DNA from 2 places in the Mesorhizobium sp. NBSH29 genome. Region 1 is predicted to be linked to the other one. Evidence: riboswitches for the same ligand, from Rfam matches in the RefSeq annotation. Region 1 holds a riboswitch; the other holds the start of a gene.

The links. A riboswitch is a leader RNA that binds a small molecule or an ion and turns the genes downstream of it on or off. The one in region 1 is predicted to bind S-adenosylmethionine.
Region 2: linked by a shared signal. The riboswitch ahead of metX (homoserine O-acetyltransferase MetX) and the one ahead of GA830_RS08300 (O-succinylhomoserine sulfhydrylase) in region 1 are both predicted to bind S-adenosylmethionine.

The regions. Positions count from the first base shown of each region.
Region 1 covers NZ_CP045492.1:1,673,579-1,681,717, forward strand. The annotation lists gene GA830_RS08285 (Hsp33 family molecular chaperone) at 1-313, shown strand, start outside; gene apaG (Co2+/Mg2+ efflux protein ApaG) at 323-715, opposite strand; gene GA830_RS08295 (CDP-alcohol phosphatidyltransferase family protein) at 850-1,455, shown strand; gene GA830_RS08300 (O-succinylhomoserine sulfhydrylase) at 1,448-2,638, opposite strand; SAM riboswitch at 2,696-2,773, opposite strand; gene GA830_RS08305 (2'-deoxycytidine 5'-triphosphate deaminase) at 2,848-3,939, shown strand; gene GA830_RS08310 (ABC transporter substrate-binding protein) at 4,014-4,784, shown strand; gene GA830_RS08315 (helix-turn-helix transcriptional regulator) at 4,924-5,727, opposite strand; gene GA830_RS08320 (ABC transporter ATP-binding protein) at 5,848-6,996, shown strand; gene GA830_RS08325 (ABC transporter substrate-binding protein) at 7,024-8,139, shown strand, end outside.
Region 2 covers NZ_CP045492.1:455,597-463,735, reverse strand. The annotation lists gene GA830_RS02215 (class I SAM-dependent methyltransferase) at 59-802, shown strand; gene metW (methionine biosynthesis protein MetW) at 813-1,427, opposite strand; gene metX (homoserine O-acetyltransferase MetX) at 1,424-2,605, opposite strand; SAM riboswitch at 2,673-2,750, opposite strand; gene GA830_RS02200 (prephenate/arogenate dehydrogenase family protein) at 2,853-3,794, shown strand; gene GA830_RS02195 (DUF2125 domain-containing protein) at 3,789-4,793, opposite strand; gene GA830_RS02190 (gamma-glutamylcyclotransferase) at 4,904-5,431, shown strand; gene GA830_RS02185 (lysophospholipid acyltransferase family protein) at 5,421-6,215, opposite strand; gene GA830_RS02180 (YdcF family protein) at 6,285-6,896, opposite strand; gene GA830_RS02175 (cell division protein FtsX) at 7,096-8,067, opposite strand; gene ftsE (cell division ATP-binding protein FtsE) at 8,060-8,139, opposite strand, start outside.

The DNA of each region.
Region 1 (8,139 bases):
GCCCCATGATGACAGCTGGCAGGAAGTGCTGGCATTGCTGGGATCAATAGAGCCGTCGGAGCTCATCGACCCGACTGTGGGCACTGAGCGGCTGCTTTATCGCCTTTTCCACCAGCATGGCGTGCGCGTGCATGAAGGCGTTCGCGTGCTCGATGAATGTTCGTGCTCGCGCGACAAGATCAAGGGCATTCTGGAAGGCTTCTCGGCGGAAGAAATTGTCGCAAGCACCGAGGATGGAGACATTAAGGTAGAATGCGAATTCTGCTCCCAGGCGTATGTGTTTGCGCCATCAGAGTTCGAGGCGGTCAAGTAGCAGCCTGCTTCAGTTTACGGTTCTCAGCCGGTTCGGAATATCGAGCGAAAAAGTGGGTATGGTGATGTCGAACGTCTCGCCATGTTCGTTGCGCATCGTATAGGTCCCGCCCATGATGCCTGAAGGCGTCGAGAGCGGGCAGCCGGAAGTGTATTGAAAACAGTCGCCCGGATCGAGCGCGGGCTGCTCGCCGACAACGCCTGGCCCCCGCACTTCCTCGATATGACCGGCAGCGTCGGTGATCTGCCAATAGCGCGACAAAAGCTGCACCGTATCGTTTGACTGGTTGTCGATGGTGACCCGGTACGCCCAGACGTAGCGGTTTTCATCCGGCTCCGACTGGTCGTCCAGATAGAACGGTTCTACGCGGACGACGATCTGGTGTGTGGTGGTGCGATACATGGCGACTCACTGCAACCTGTGTTGATGTTCCGCCTCAAGACGCGCAATCGTCAACTGTCTTGCATAGTTCACGCGCGATTGTGACTTCCGCGTGACACGGCAGGCAGTTATGAGCGGCAGCGAAGAGGTACTTCATGCTGGATGGCTGGGCGCGGAAGCGCATCGAACCTTCGTTGAACCGCATCGGCCGCGCGTTGGCCGACGCCGGCGTTTCGGCCAATACGGTGACCTTGTTCGCCTTCGCTCTCGGCATGGCGGCGGCGCTGGCTATTGCTCTTGGCCATTTCTGGCTCGGACTGGCACTTCTCCTTATCAGCCGCCTTGGCGATGGTCTCGACGGTGCGGTGGCCAAGGCGACGCAGCGCACCGATCTCGGCGGCTATTTGGATATCGTTCTCGACTTCGCCTTCTACGGCGCCATCCCATTAGGCTTCGTGATAGCTAACCCGGCGGCCAATGCCGTTGCGGGTGCAGTCCTTGTCCTGTCGTTCTACGTGAACGGTGCGAGCTTCCTCGCCTATGCCATCATGGCCGAGAAGCGGAACCTGACAACACAGGCGCGGGGCGAAAAATCACTCTTCTTCACCACCGGGCTTGCCGAAGCGTCCGAAACGATCGCAACCTTCGTTCTTTTCTGTCTGTTTCCAGCCTATTTCGGCCCAATCGCATATATTTTTGCGGGGATCTGCTTCTACACAGCCCTTTCCCGCGTTGTTCTGGCGGCGCGTACCCTTAGCTGACCGTCGCCAGTGCAGCGTCGATATCGGCAAGCAGATCGTCGATATCCTCAAGTCCCACCGACAGTCGCAACGTACCGGGATCAATCCCCAGTTCATCGCGCGCTTCATCAGTCAGGTTCTTGTGGGTGGTCGTCGCTGGATGGGTGATGAGGGTTTTTGAGTCACCCAGATTGTTCGAAATCAGGACGATATCCAGCGCGTTTTCAAATGCGAACGCGGCATTCTTTCCTGCTTTGAGATCAAAACAGATCAAGGTCGAGCCACCGCTCATCTGCCGTTTGATGATGTCGGCCTGGGGGTGGTCGGCCCGTCCGGGATAGATGACGCGTCCGATCTTTGGATGATCGGCAAGGTAATCCGCAATGCGCGCTGCACTCTCGGTCTGCTGGCGCACCCGCACCGGCAGCGTCTCCAGCCCTTTCAGCAACGTCCAGGCATTGAACGGCGACAGGCTCGGTCCGGTATGACGAAAATAGTCGTGCAAATGTTCGTCGATCCATTCCTTGTCGGATAGGATAACACCACCAAGACAGCGGCCCTGTCCATCAATGTGCTTGGTCGCCGAATACACAACGATATCGGCGCCAAGCTCCATCGGCTTTTGCTGCAGTGGCGTGGCAAACACGTTGTCGACGATAAGCCGCGCACCTGCCGCATGGGCGATCTTGGCCACCGCAGCGATGTCGATCACTTCAAGCGTCGGGTTAGTCGGGCTTTCGAGGAAAAAAATCTTGGTGTTGGGGCGAACGGCCTGTTCCCAGTTTGCAAGTTCGGTGCCATCGACAAGCGTCGTCTCGATGCCGTAGCGCGGGGCCAGCGTCTCCACCACCCAACGGCAAGAGCCAAACAGCGCGCGCGCCGCGACGATATGGTCGCCGGCATTCAGGCTGCACAGAATAGCAGCCGTCACCGCCGCCATGCCCGACGCGGTGGCCCGCGCATCTTCAGCGCCCTCCAGCGCACACATGCGCTTTTCAAACATGTCGACTGTCGGGTTGGCGTAGCGTGAATAGATGAAACCCGGTTCCTCGCCCTTGAAGCGCGCCTCGGCGGCCTCGGCTGAGGCGTAGACATACCCTTGCGTCAAAAACATCGCCTCGGATGTTTCGCCAAAGCCGGATCGCAGGGTGCCGGCATGGACCAGCTGGGTTTGAGGCTTCAAAGGGCGCTTTGTCGAAGTCATCACAATCATCCAGACACAAAAAAACCGGCCGCGAAAGTCGCAAACCGGTCCATATGGCCTAGCGGCCCAACGGTCCTTTAGCGACTTGTTTAACGTGGCTGCAAGCCGACCGGCCAAATCACCACGGGATAAATGCTCCTTTAGACCCGTCCCCCGCTTGCGTCAATGTTGTGTCGCGTTAAACCTCGACCACCAATTTGGAGTAAAGTGTGGGCCAGACCGGTATTCTTCCCGACCACGAGATCGCAGCGTTGTTCAGCGCCGGTGCCATGAAGGCCGAGCGCGCGCTTGATCCCGATCAGATACAGCCAGCCAGCCTCGACTTGCGTCTCGGCCACAAGGCATGGCGCGTGCGGGCAAGTTTTTTGCCCGGCCCCGAGAAGAAAGTGACCGACAAGCTCGACCGCCTAAAACTGCACGAATTCGACCTGACAGATGGGGCGGTACTGGAAACGGGCTGCGTCTACATTGTTCCGCTGCTCGAAGCGCTCAATCTGCCAGCCGGCATTTCAGCCTCCGCCAATCCCAAAAGCTCGACCGGTCGTCTCGACATCTTCACCCGCGTCATGACCGACCGCGGCCATGAGTTCGACAAGGTGCCGGCCGGCTATAAAGGTCCACTCTATCTTGAAATATCGCCACGCACCTTTCCCATCGTTGTGCGTACCGGCTCGCGCCTGTCGCAAATCCGGTTCCGCAAAGGCAATGCGGTTCTGACAGAAGCCGAACTGGAGCATCTGCACCAGACCGAAACGCTGGTGGCGACCGCCCCCCACAACATTTCAGGCGGCGGCATCGCGCTGTCCATCGATCTGGGCGGTGAAAAAGGCAGCCTGATTGGTTATCGTGGCAAGCACCATACCGGGCTGGTGGACGTCGACAAACGTGCCGCCCATGATGTGCTCGATTTCTGGGATCCGCTTTATAACAATGGCGTCGGGGATTTAGTGCTGGACCCGGATGAATTCTATATTCTGGTGTCGCGCGAGGCTGTGCATGTGCCCCCGCTCCACGCGGCAGAGATGACCCCGTTTGATCCGCTGGTCGGAGAATTCCGCGTTCACTATGCTGGTTTCTTCGACCCAGGCTTCGGCCACTCGGCAGCCGGCGGCACCGGCAGCCGCGCGGTTCTGGAGGTGCGCAGCCATGAGGTTCCATTTATTCTGGAGCATGGCCAGATTGTCGGACGATTGGTCTACGAGCACATGCTCGCCCGGCCAACTGCACTCTACGGTTCGGATCTCAAATCGAACTATCAGGCACAGGGGCTGAAACTCTCCAAGCATTTCCGGCCAGCCTGAGCCAACTCTCGGTCCCTTGCGCGCGACAGCACGCCATGCTTGGCTTGTCATTCCATTTTTTGAAGAGGTATCCCATGCGTATTTCCACCGGTCTGCTCACTGCCGCCGCTCTTTTCCTGTCTGTCGCGTCAGGCTCCGCCGAAGACACGATGAAGCTGAAGATCGGTACTGAGGGTGCCTATCCGCCCTTCAACACCTTGTCGTCAAACGGCACCCTCGAAGGTTTCGACGTCGACATCGCCAACGCTCTTTGTGCCCAGATGAAAGCGGATTGCGAACTCGTCGCTCAGGATTGGGACGGCATCATCCCCGCTCTTCAGGCCAAGAAATTTGATGCCATCATCGCCTCGATGTCGATCACCGAGGAACGCAAGAAGCAGGTCGCCTTCACCGACAAATATTATACCACTCCACTTGCGGTCGTGGCATTGAAAGACAGCGGCATGACCGCAACAGACCCTGCTGCGATGGCTGGAAAGTCAGTGGGCGCGCAGGCCGGCACTACGCAGAGCATGTATGCCGACGATGAATATGCCAAGGCAGGCGCTGACGTGAAGTCCTATCCGACCCAGGAGGAAGCAGTCGCCGACCTGATCAATGGCCGTCTCGATGCCGTTATTTCCGACAAGTTCGTCCTCACCGACTGGCTGAAGGGCGAAGGCAAGGATTGCTGCAAGATGATTGGCGATGTGACAGGCACGGAGACCGAAGCTGGCATAGCTGTTCGCCTGGGCGAGGATGACCTGCGCGAAAAGCTCAACGCCGCGCTCAAGGCCATCGTCGCCGACGGCACCTACGCCAAGATCCAGGCGAAATACTTCGACTTCGACATTTACGGCGGATGACTGTCTACGGCGCCTGTGTTTTGGCACGGGCGCCGAAGGAGCAAGCGCGAATTGAGCGAACCCCGGCGGACCAATGAAATCGAAATATCGCTGAGAACCCATCGTAAGGCGGCGGCGCGTCGGTCGCCGCTCCAGGCTGTCAGATGAGGCTTTTGAGATAGATCGACAGCAGTTGGGTCTGAGAGGAAATGCCGAGCTTTCGGTAAACGTTGCGTCGGTGGACCTTGACCGTTCCGGTGGCGATGCCGAGCTTCAGCCCGATCGATTCTGACGAATGCCCCTGCAGCACCAACTCCACGATCGCCGCTTCACGCGCACTCAGCTTTAGCCCTTGCCAGACGGCATCGGTGGCCAGCGAAAGCCCGGTCGCCTTGCCGCCGGCCCGCTCGCCCGAGGCTGCGCCCTCGAAGCGATGCGCCAACTTCGCCCAATACTGCCTTACCATGGCCGCGACCAGCGGCTCCACCTTGCGCAGAAGCGCAAATTCGGCAGTTGAAAACGGGCCGCTCTCCTCGCGCCGCATCAGAGACAGCGCGACCGTCGTACCGTCTCCCGTGGTGACGAAGAAGCCGACTTCCTCGGCCAGGCCCGTCTTCACATAATATGTCCGGTAATATTCGCTGGAAAAGAATCGATCCGGCGCCAGTTCCCGCATGCGGAAAACGCCGCCTCGCTGTTCCCGCGCCGTATGGTAGAAGGGATCGAGCAAATAAGGGCCGACCTGATACAACGCCACAAACACGACATGATCGTTGCGGTCGAAAGTGCTGTAGAGATCGATTGGCCGATCCGCGCCGCTATAGGCGAAGACGACAATATGGTCGAAGCGTACCAGCGCCTGCATTATACGCCGGAAGGTCTCGCCGAATTCGGAGTCGGTCATCGCCGGTTTTCCGACAAGCTCGCCGAACGCTGCAAATAGGCCTTCAACGTCCACGCTCACGAGACGGTATCCTTCTTGCCCTATTCGGTCCTATACACCTCCCACACACAATGATGGCTTAAAATACCTCTTTTGGGGTATATACCTTGCGCTGGCTTTCCCTCTAGCTTTCTACCTATCATGGTGGCAGGGCAAACACGGGCCGCAGGTTCAGGCTCATTGCGGGGAACAGGCGTGGCATCGGCTTCGACGCATGACATCGAGTTCCGGTCGGTGACCAAGAGCTACGGCGCGGTAACTGCGGTTTCCGATATCAATCTCAATGTTCCCAAGGGCGCCTTCATGGCGCTACTCGGGCCTTCCGGCTGCGGCAAGACGACCTGCCTGCGCATGATCGGCGGCTTCGAACAACCGACCAGCGGCGATGTGCTGATCAACGGGAGTATGATGAACGGCGTGCCCGCCTACCGGCGGCCGGTCAACATGGTGTTTCAACAATATGCTCTGTTTCCGCATTTCAACGTCGAGCAGAACGTCGCCTACGGCTTGAGACAGATGCGGCCGAAAATTGCCGCTGCCGAGATTTCACGCCGCGCCGGCGAGGCGCTGGAAATGGTACGGCTGAGCGGTTTCGGCCAGCGGCGCATCCATGAAATGTCAGGCGGCCAGCAGCAGCGCGTGGCGCTTGCGCGCGCAATCGTCAACCGCCCCTCGGTGCTGCTGCTCGACGAACCGCTGGCGGCGCTCGACAAGAAGCTGCGCTCCGCCATGCAGATCGAGTTGCAGACGCTGCAACGTGATCTCGGCATCACCTTCGTGCTGGTCACCCACGATCAGGAAGAGGCGCTGTCGATGAGTGACTTCGTCTGTGTCATGAGCGCCGGTTCCATACGCCAGATCGGACGCCCGCAGGAAATCTACGATCGTCCCAGCGAGCTGTTTGTTGCCGATTTCGTAGGCAAGACCAATCGCATCGACGCCACGCTGGAGCAGGACGGCCAGACGGTGCGGTTGGGCGACGGCAGCGCTTTCGCCATTTCGCCCAGAGATGGCGTGATGCCTGGCCCCATCATTGTGGCGCTGCGACCGGAGGCGATCCGGTTGGAGCGCGCGCCGGCCATTGCGGGTGGTCTCGGCGGCGTCGTCACCCACCGCATTTTTCTTGGCTCGAGCGCTGAATATTCGGTCGCGGTATCGGGCCTCGGCGACCTGCTGGTCACCGCCGACCGTAAGACTATGACCGACAGCGATCTCATCGAGCCGGGCGAGAAGGTGGCGCTGGTCTTCGATCCGGCAGCAACTCACGTTTTCCGGCGTTCAATTGACTGAATAATAACAAAACAAGGGAACACGACCATGACCAAGAATCACAAGGAAAATCTTCCGATCACTGCCGATAACTTCATGCATGAATTGATGCGCCTGAAGCGCGGCTCGATCAGCCGCCGCCATTTCTTCGGTATCACGGGCCTTGGGCTGGCGACTGCTGTGCTGTCCCGCGGCACGCTGTCAACGCCGGCCTTTGCCGCCGAAGACCTCGGCACCCAGATGTCCATCGCTACATGGCCGAACTACCACGACCCGGCGACCTTCGAGAATTTCAAGGCCGCCACCGGCGTCGCCGTCGAGGTCAACGTCTTCGGATCGAACGAGGAAATGCTGGCCAAGCTGCAGGCGGGCGCCACCGGCTGGTCACTGTTCGTGCCGACCAACTACACAATCTCGACCTATCAGAAGCTCGGCTTGATCGACGAACTGGAGCTGGCGAAGGTTCCGAATTTCAACCCCGCCACGCAAAATACCCGCTTCACCAGCCAGGGCGAAATCGAGGGGAAGCCTTATGCGCTGCCGAAGAACTGGGGCACCACGGGCCTTGCCGTTAACACCGGCAAGATCAAGTCACCGATCACCAGTTGGAAGGAGTTCTTCGAGATCGCCCAGACGGAGGCGGACGGCCGCACCATGGTGCACGACTACCAGCTCACCACCATCGGCAACGCGCTTGTATCACTCGGCTTCTCCTTCAACTCGGTCATGCCCGAGGAACTGGCCAAGGCCGAGGAACTGCTGATCAAGGTCAAGCCGCATCTCTTCGCCATCAACAGCGACTACCAGCCTTCGATGCGTTCCACCGACGCCTGGCTGACCATGTGCTGGACCAATGACGGTGCGCAGTTGCATGCCGATATGCCCGAGATCGACTTCGTGCTCGGCACGGACGGGGGCGAGATCTGGACCGATTTCTACGCCATCCCGAAGTCGGCCCCGAACAAGCCGGCCGGCTACGCGCTGCTGAACTATCTGATGGATCCGGCCAACGCCATGAAGGAGCACATTGCCAATGGCGCACCGACCACCGACAGCCGCGTCATGTCGCTGCTGCCGCAGGAAATCATCTCGAACAAAATCGTCTATCCTGAAGAGGCGGCCTTGAGCCCGCTGGAATTCGGAGCGGCAGTGACCCTGACCGAT
Region 2 (8,139 bases), 1.2 Mb from region 1:
ATTGCAGGTGGCGCATGCTTTCTTGAAACTGCCACGCAAGGGGGGTACCGTCGCCGCCATGATTTCCGACATTGTTGACCTGCGGTCTTTCTACACCACCACACTTGGCCGAATAGCTGAGCAGTCGATTGCCATGGGGCTGGCCAGTATCTGGGCCCGTCTGCCCAATGAGCGGTTGGTGGGGCTGGGCTATGTGCTGCCCTGGCTCGACAGGTTTGGCACCGATGCCGAGCGGGTATTTGCGTTCATGCCGGCGACTCAAGGGGCGGTAAACTGGCCTCCGGAAGGTCCCTCGGCCACCGCGCTGGTGTTTGAGGAAGAGTTGCCGCTGGTCGATTCCTCGGTCGATCGGGTGCTGCTCGTCCATGCGCTGGAACATGCCGAAAACCCACGCGAATCACTGCAGGAACTTTGGCGCGTTCTGGCGCCGGGTGGGCGGTTGGTCATTGTGGTGCCTAACCGGCGCGGCGTCTGGGCGCGTTTTGAGCATACGCCCTTCGGCACCGGTCGGCCTTTTTCGCGCGGGCAGCTGACATCGCTGTTGCGCGAGGCCAATTTCACACCGGGTGATTGGTCGGACGGGCTGTTCTTCCCGCCTTCGACAAAACGCTGGCTGCTGCAATTTCACCAGATCCTGGAGCGCACCGGGCGACGGCTGTGGCCGATGTTTTCCGGCGTCATTATCGTCGAGGCGCAAAAGCGGCTCTATCAGGGCATTCCTGTCGCCAAGCGCTCCTCGCGACGGGTCTTCATGCCAGTGCTCTCGCCGCAGGGGGCCGTGCGGCACGCACGCGACACGTGAGCCAGGTGGACTACCGCTTCAGCAGAAACACCGCCTGCTGGCCAAAAAAGTTCCAAAACCACCAAGGCATGGACAGTCCGATCCTCTGGCCGGCGGCGTTCAGTGCGGTTGCGCTTTCGACGGTGGCACCGACTTCGTCGCACAGATTGACGAAATCGCGGATGGTGCAGAAGTGGATATTGGGCGTGTCATACCAGCTGTAGGGCAAATCCTTGGTCACCGGCATACGGCCGCGCAGCAGCAGCGACAGGCGCACCTGCCAGTGACCGAAATTGGGGAAGGATACGATGGCATGGTTGCCGATGCGCAGCAGGTCGTCGAGAACCGCCTTCGGATTGCGGGTGGCTTGCAGGGTCTGTGACAGGACGACAAAATCAAACCCCTTGTCGGGGTAGAAGCCAAGGTCGGCATCGGCATCGCCCTGGATGACGGAGAGCCCACGCCCGACGCATTCATTGACGCCGCGCTGGGAGATTTCCACGCCGCGCCCATCGACCTGCTTGTCGCGTTCCAGCAGTTGCAAAAGCTCGCCATCGCCACAACCAACATCAAGCACCCGGGCGCGCGGGGTAATCAAGTCGGCGATGACAGCAAGGTCGACGCGCTGGGCTGCATTGGTGCTCATGGCGTTTCCTCCAGCCCGCGGGCCCTGGCCGCCGAGTGGATGAAACCGCGAATGGCGGAAAACAATTCGGGTTCGTCCAGCAGAAAGGCATCATGGCCGCGGTCGGTGTCGATTTCGACAAAGGAGACCGAAGCGCCAGCAGCGTTGAGCGCATGGACGATCTGGCGGCTTTCGGATGTCGGAAACAGCCAGTCGCTGGTGAAGGAGACCACGCAGAAGCGGGTGGAGGTGCCCGCAAACGCATCAGCCAGACGTCCGCCATGGTCGGCGGCAAGGTCGAAATAGTCCATCGCCCGGGTCATGTAGAGGTAGGAATTCGCGTCGAAGCGGTCGACAAACGTCATGCCTTGGTGGCGCAGATAGCTCTCGATCTGGAAATCGGCGTCGAAGCCGAAGGTCAGCACCTCGCGGTCCTGCAGGTTTCGACCGAATTTACGGTGCAGCGCGCTTTCGGACAGATAGGTGATGTGGGCCGCCATGCGGGCGACGGCGAGGCCCTTTTCCGGGCGCTTGCCGGCCTCAATATATTTGCCGCCGCACCATTCCGGGTCGGCCATCACCGCCTGCCTGCCAACTTCGTGAAAGGCAATGTTTTGCGAGGAATGGCGCGCGCCGGTAGCGATCGGCAGCGCGCAGAATACACGCTCGGGGAAACTTGCCGCCCATTCCAGAACCTGCATGCCGCCCATCGAGCCACCGACCACAGCAAACAGGCGATCGATGCCAAAATGGTCGACCAGCATGGCCTGAGCCCGAACCATGTCTCTGATGGTAATAATCGGCAGGTCCAGCCCATAGGGCTTGTTCGTTTCGGGATTGATCGAGGCTGGGCCAGTGGAGCCGAGACAACCGCCGATCACATTTGAGCAGATGATGAAATAACGATCCGTATCGATGATCAATCCGGGGCCAATCAGCACGTCCCACCAGCCTGGCTTTCCAGTCACCGGGTTCGGGCTTGCTACATGCTGGTCGCCGGTTAGAGCATGGCAGACCAGAATGGCGTTGGACCGTTCAGCGTTCAGCGTTCCATAAGTCTTATAGGCGATCTGGAAGGGCGAGAGCAGGGCGCCGGCGTCAAGCTGCAGTGGCTGCTCTGCGCCAAAGCGCACGATCTCGCTCGACGGATCGTTGGCCTCGTCTTTTCTGGCTTTCTTCGTGGCGCGCGCTGCGGCCATGGGCGTTTGTCCTTGCGGGGCTGCTATCAGGGCAACAAAAAACCGGCGTTGCATCTCACAAGCCGGTTACACCATTGCAACGGCCCTTTAGCGAGTTGTTTAACGTGGCTGCAAGCCGACCGGCCAAATCACCACGGGAGTCAGCATGATGTTTAGGCGGCGCAGACCTTTGCGTCAATCTCAAAGCTTTGCTAGAGCAGGCGGCCCTTACGGGGTCGAATGCCCGCACTTGATGAAAAGCTGAGCTATGCCTGATCCCCTGTTTCACAAAATCGCGCTGATCGGCATAGGCCTCATAGGCTCGTCGCTCGCCCGTGTCATCAGGCGCGAGGGACTTGCCGGTGAGATCATCGTTTCGACCCGTAGCGCCGAGACGCTTGCGCGGGCCGAGGAGCTGGGACTTGGCGACCGTTATTTTTCGCGTGCTGATGAGGCTGTGCGCGACGCTGATCTGGTGATTGTTTCGGTTCCCGTCGGCTCATCGGGGTCCGTGGCGCAAGAAATTGCACCGGCCCTGAAAAAAGGTTGCATCGTCACCGATGTCGGCTCCACCAAGCGTTCGGTCATCGCACAGATGCAGCCGGCGCTGCCCGATCATGTCCATTTTATCCCTGGCCATCCGCTCGCAGGCACCGAGCGGTCTGGACCAGATGCCGGGTTCGCGGAGCTGTTTGAAAACCGCTGGTGCATCTTCACGCCGCTGCCAGGCACCGATGCTGGCGCGCTGGAAAAGCTCTCCGAGTTCTGGCGGCGTTGCGGCTCCAATATCGAGATAATGGACGCCGACCACCACGACATGGTGCTGGCCATCGTCTCGCATCTGCCGCACATTATCGCCTACAATATTGTCGGCACAGCCGATGATCTCGAGGCTGTGACAAAATCCGAAGTGATCAAGTATTCCGCGTCGGGCTTTCGCGACTTCACGCGCCTGGCGGCCTCCGATCCCACCATGTGGCGCGACGTGTGCCTGCACAACAAGGATGCGATCCTCGAAATGCTGGCGCGGTTTTCCGAGGATCTCGCTTCGTTGCAGCGCGCGATCCGCTGGGAGGATGGTGACAAGCTGTTCGAGATGTTCAGCCGCACGCGGGCCGTGCGGCGCTCGATCATCGAGGCCGGTCAGGAAATCGATGTTCCCGATTTTGGCCGCCAGGTGGTGGAACACCCGGCCGGCGGCAAGTCATAGGAGCGGCGGGATTGCGCCAAGCGGGATAAAGCCCAGTACGGCGCGACCCTTGACGATCTTGAGCGGCAGTTCCGGCGCGCCACCCAGAAAAGCCAGCCCAGCGATGCCCGAATTGATTTGGCTTGCAAATTCGGGGGCCGCAACAGCCAACGCATTGGCAAAGCCCTTAGGGTTGCGCATGGCAATCTTCAGGTCTGCGTCGAGCAGGCCATCTTCGGCCACTGTAAATGTTCCTGAGACGCTAATCCCCGTATCAGCGTCAAGCGAGATGCCAAGGTCGCGCACAGTGCCTGACTGGCCGCGCAGGCTTTTTTGACGGGCCTGAACAAGCGCAACGCCATTGGCGAGTGTGCCGTCAAACGTGCCGGCAAGCACAGGCAGCGTGCGGCCGCCTACGGTGTCGGCATCGATCTGCAACTCCGAAAAGCTGCCGGCGACATCGACATCGGCGCCGCTCGGCCGCAGATGAGCCTCAGCCTTGCCTGCACTGAACAGCATCACGGGGTCGCCATCATCAGGGTCTGTCTGCGCCGACAGGCCGCTGGCCTCGAGCGAGATGCGTTGCGGCAGCGGCCTTGCAATGCGCGCACTGCCGCGCAGATTGTCCCAGTCGAGCCAGATCTGGGTTTTGCCGGGAATACGGGTGCGTAGCGGGCCGTTCACCTCGGCGACGATTTTCAGCGGGTCGTAGACCTGGGCTGCGGTGCGCAGGCCGCCCAGTGTGGCGAACAGATCATTCTCGCCGGCGCCGTGATAGGCGATCGTGTCGCAATAGACGCCAAGCCGAAAGGGGTAACCGCGCACAGTCATGTTTCCGCATTCTGCGGTCACGCCGTCATGGTTCAGCGCCGCCACCACGGCCTTGGTGCGTTCGGTCAGCTTGCCGGCAAGGTAGTACCATCCGGCGCTATAGCCTGCGATCAACAGCAGGATGAACGCCGCAAGGTACATGAAGCGGCGGCTGGTGGAGGGGGCGGCTTTCGTGTCAGCGGGCGTCATGCTTAGCTTTCGTTTCGGCTTGCTTCGAAAAAGAATTTCCGAAACCTTGCCGTTTTGGGGCGCGAGGGATTCGCGGTTGCAGTTCCACTCATGCGATCAGGCTTGGCGATATGGGCGATTTTTGGGTGTTTGGCTATGGTTCGCTGATTTGGCGACCGGGTTTTGCCCACGTCGAGACCAAGCGGGCGCATTTGCGCGGCTATCGGCGCGCGCTGTGCGTGATCTCGCATGTTCATCGCGGTACCGAGAAACGGCCGGGATTGGTCATGGGGCTTGATCGTGGCGGCTCGTGCGTCGGGCTTGCCTTTCGCGTGCCAGGTGATCTGCGCGGCGAGGTGCTGGATTATCTCAGGGCGCGTGAACTGGTCACCCATGTCTATCTGGAGCGTCATCTGCCGGTGCGCCTTGATGACGGGCAGGTAGTGGAAGCCTTGTGTTACACGGTCGATCGGACGCATCCGCAATATGCCGGCAGGCTTCAGGAGGGGGAGGCTGCGGCGATCATCTCGGGCGCGGTCGGTCAATCGGGGGGCAATGAGGAATATGTCGCCAACACGGTGGCGCATCTCAGGGCGCTCGGCATCCGCGATCATTGGCTCGAGCGGGTGGTGGCGCTGGCTGGGCCGGTCAGGGCCTGATGTCGACGCCGAGCTCGTCCAGACGCTTCTGGGCGGTTGGTGGCATGGGCGGCGGGTTTGGGCCTGTTGCCGCTTCGATCAGCAACTGGTCGCAGGCAGCTTCCGTCTCGCCGATCAGCCGCTCCATGAATTCGTCGCGCCCCAGCCCGGCCGGGATCGGCGGCAGGAAACGCGCCTTGATGATGCCGGGATAGCGCAGAAACTTGCGACGCGGCCAGTAAAGGCCGGCGACATGTGCCACCGGCACCACCGGCACACCCAGCTGGGTATAAAGCTCGACAATGCCGTATTTATAATTGGGCGTGTCGCCGGGAGCCCGGCGCGTGCCTTCGGGGTAGATAATCAGCTGGCGCGGGTTGCGCGCCATTTCGGCGCGCGTGGCCTTCACCACTTGCTTCAGCGCCTTGGAGCGGCTGCCGCGGTGGACCGGGATCATGCGCATCTTCATCACATACCAGCCGAAGAACGGGATCCACAAAAGCTCGCGCTTCAGGATGTAGAGGGCGTCGGGAAGATAGGGGAAAAATGCCATGGCATCCCAGAACGACTGGTGTTTTGGCGCCAGGATGAACGAGCCTTCTGGAAGATTTTCAGTGCCGGTGATCTCGCTTTTTGTGCCTGCAATCTTTTCTTGCAGCCACAGGCTGGAGCGGGCCCAGAATTTGGGCACCCACCACGCGTTTTTGCGCGAGGCGAGGAAATAGAAGGGCGTGAACACCAGCATCTCGGCGATAAGTGCGAGATAAAAGACGATGTTGTAGGCCAAGGAACGGAGGATGAGCATGGAAATCCCTGTGCGAGCACGCGCCGGCACTGGTTACAGCATCGCGATGAAAAGGAAAACCGGGAAGGTTTACCCGCCGAATGTGGCCTTGGCGACCGTGACAGTGGGCGCAACGCCGGGCGCGGTGATCATGCCGCGGGCGAGCGACGCCAGATATTTGGTATATTCGGTAAACATCACCCGCAGCGCATCGGGCTTCGTTATCCAGACACCATCATCCATCCGCGTGTTGACAACAGGGTAGGGGCGTAGTTCGGCGTCGCCCAAAACCCGACCCATTTCCAGCATCGTGCGCGGCATGTGGTAATTATTGGTCACCAGGATGACGCTCCGATAGGCGTGGGTACCGACCCATTTGGCGCTTTCCTCGGCATTGCCGATCGTGTCGAGCGCGGCACGGTCGATATCGATGCAGCAATTGAACAGTGCAGCATCGCCGCCAGTTGCCTTCTGGATCTGTTTCAGATTGGCGCGCGGATTGACGCCGCTGATGAGTAGGCGCTGTCCTTTGCCGGACTTCAAAAGGTCCAGCGCGGTGTTGATACGGGCCTGACCACCGGTCACCACGATAATCGCATCGGCACCGTCCGGGTCAACAGGAGCTGCAAGCAGGCTGACATGGCGCGCAAACAGGCCAAACCCGCCTGCGAACAAAATGCCGCCAATCAGGAAGCCGAGCATGGAAAACTTGACGGCAAAGAGTATGGAGCGCCAGTTAATCTGCGTCCGCGATTTGCCTATCGGCTGATCCAGCATGAGGTCCAAAGGGCCATTCATTTCCAAAGTATACCTGCAAATCGCGGTGATTTTGCGGACAGATTGTCATACTTCCACCACAAATCCTTACAGTCTTTAGCAATCCGTGATGCAACCATGGCGATTATCCCCCATCCGGGTTGCGCGTGTCTAGATCGGAAAGATAGGTCACGACGGTCACGTGCGAGGTGGCGGCGGTCATCGCTGCAATCAGCAGGACAATCAGCGCCACTCCCACATAGCCTGCGGCGCCAATGGCGAAATTGCCGAATAAAGCTGTTGCCTGGTCGGCCTGCGGAGTTGCTATGTTCATTGCCGACCAGAACGAGAAGGCGATGAAGGTGATGACGGCGGCAATACCGCCGGCCACCGCGCCTTTCATGCCGGTGAACAGGAAATGTTTGCGGAATTCGCTAGCGATGAACCCCGCTTCGGCGCCGATGAAATGCAGCACCTCGATGATGTGGCCGTTGCCGGCCATGGCCCCACGCGTGGCGAAGACGACCGACAGCACGGTGGCTGAGAGCATCAGGATCAAAACCGCGACGCCGATTGTCACCGTCGTGCGCGCCATTGCGACAAGTCGGTCCACCCAGGTGCGGTGGTCATCGAGCGAGGCTGTCGGGAGTTCAGGCGTAAGGCCGGCGCGCATGGCAGCAAAGTCGGGCGGACTTTTTTCATCGATGGTGACGATCACCAGACGCGGGACTGGCAGTTCGTCGATGTTGAGGCCGGAGCCAAGCCACGGTTCGAGCAGCCTTGCGGTCGCATCACGGTCGATGATGCGGGTCCCGGTAACACCCTTAAAGCCGGTGGCGATGCGGGCCGCGGTCTTGAGTGCAGCCTCCATGTCGAGACCGTCCAGCGGCTTGATCTGGATCGTCGCTTCGCGGGAGATCTGGTTTTCCCACACCGAGGCGGTATCTCGCACCAGGGTCACTGCCCCCAGCGTCAGGCAGGACAGAAAGGTCATGATGGCGATGACGAAGACCAGCGCGTTGCCCACCACATTCTGCTCGGGAACGATGGACGCGGCTTTTCGTCCGCTGTGGCGTTCGCGCGTTGCCGGGGCCATTTCGACGACCGCGTCAGTCATAGATGTCGAGCCTGCCGCCTGAAAGGATCATCCTGCGGGCATCGACCTGTTCCATGAGGCCCAGATCATGGG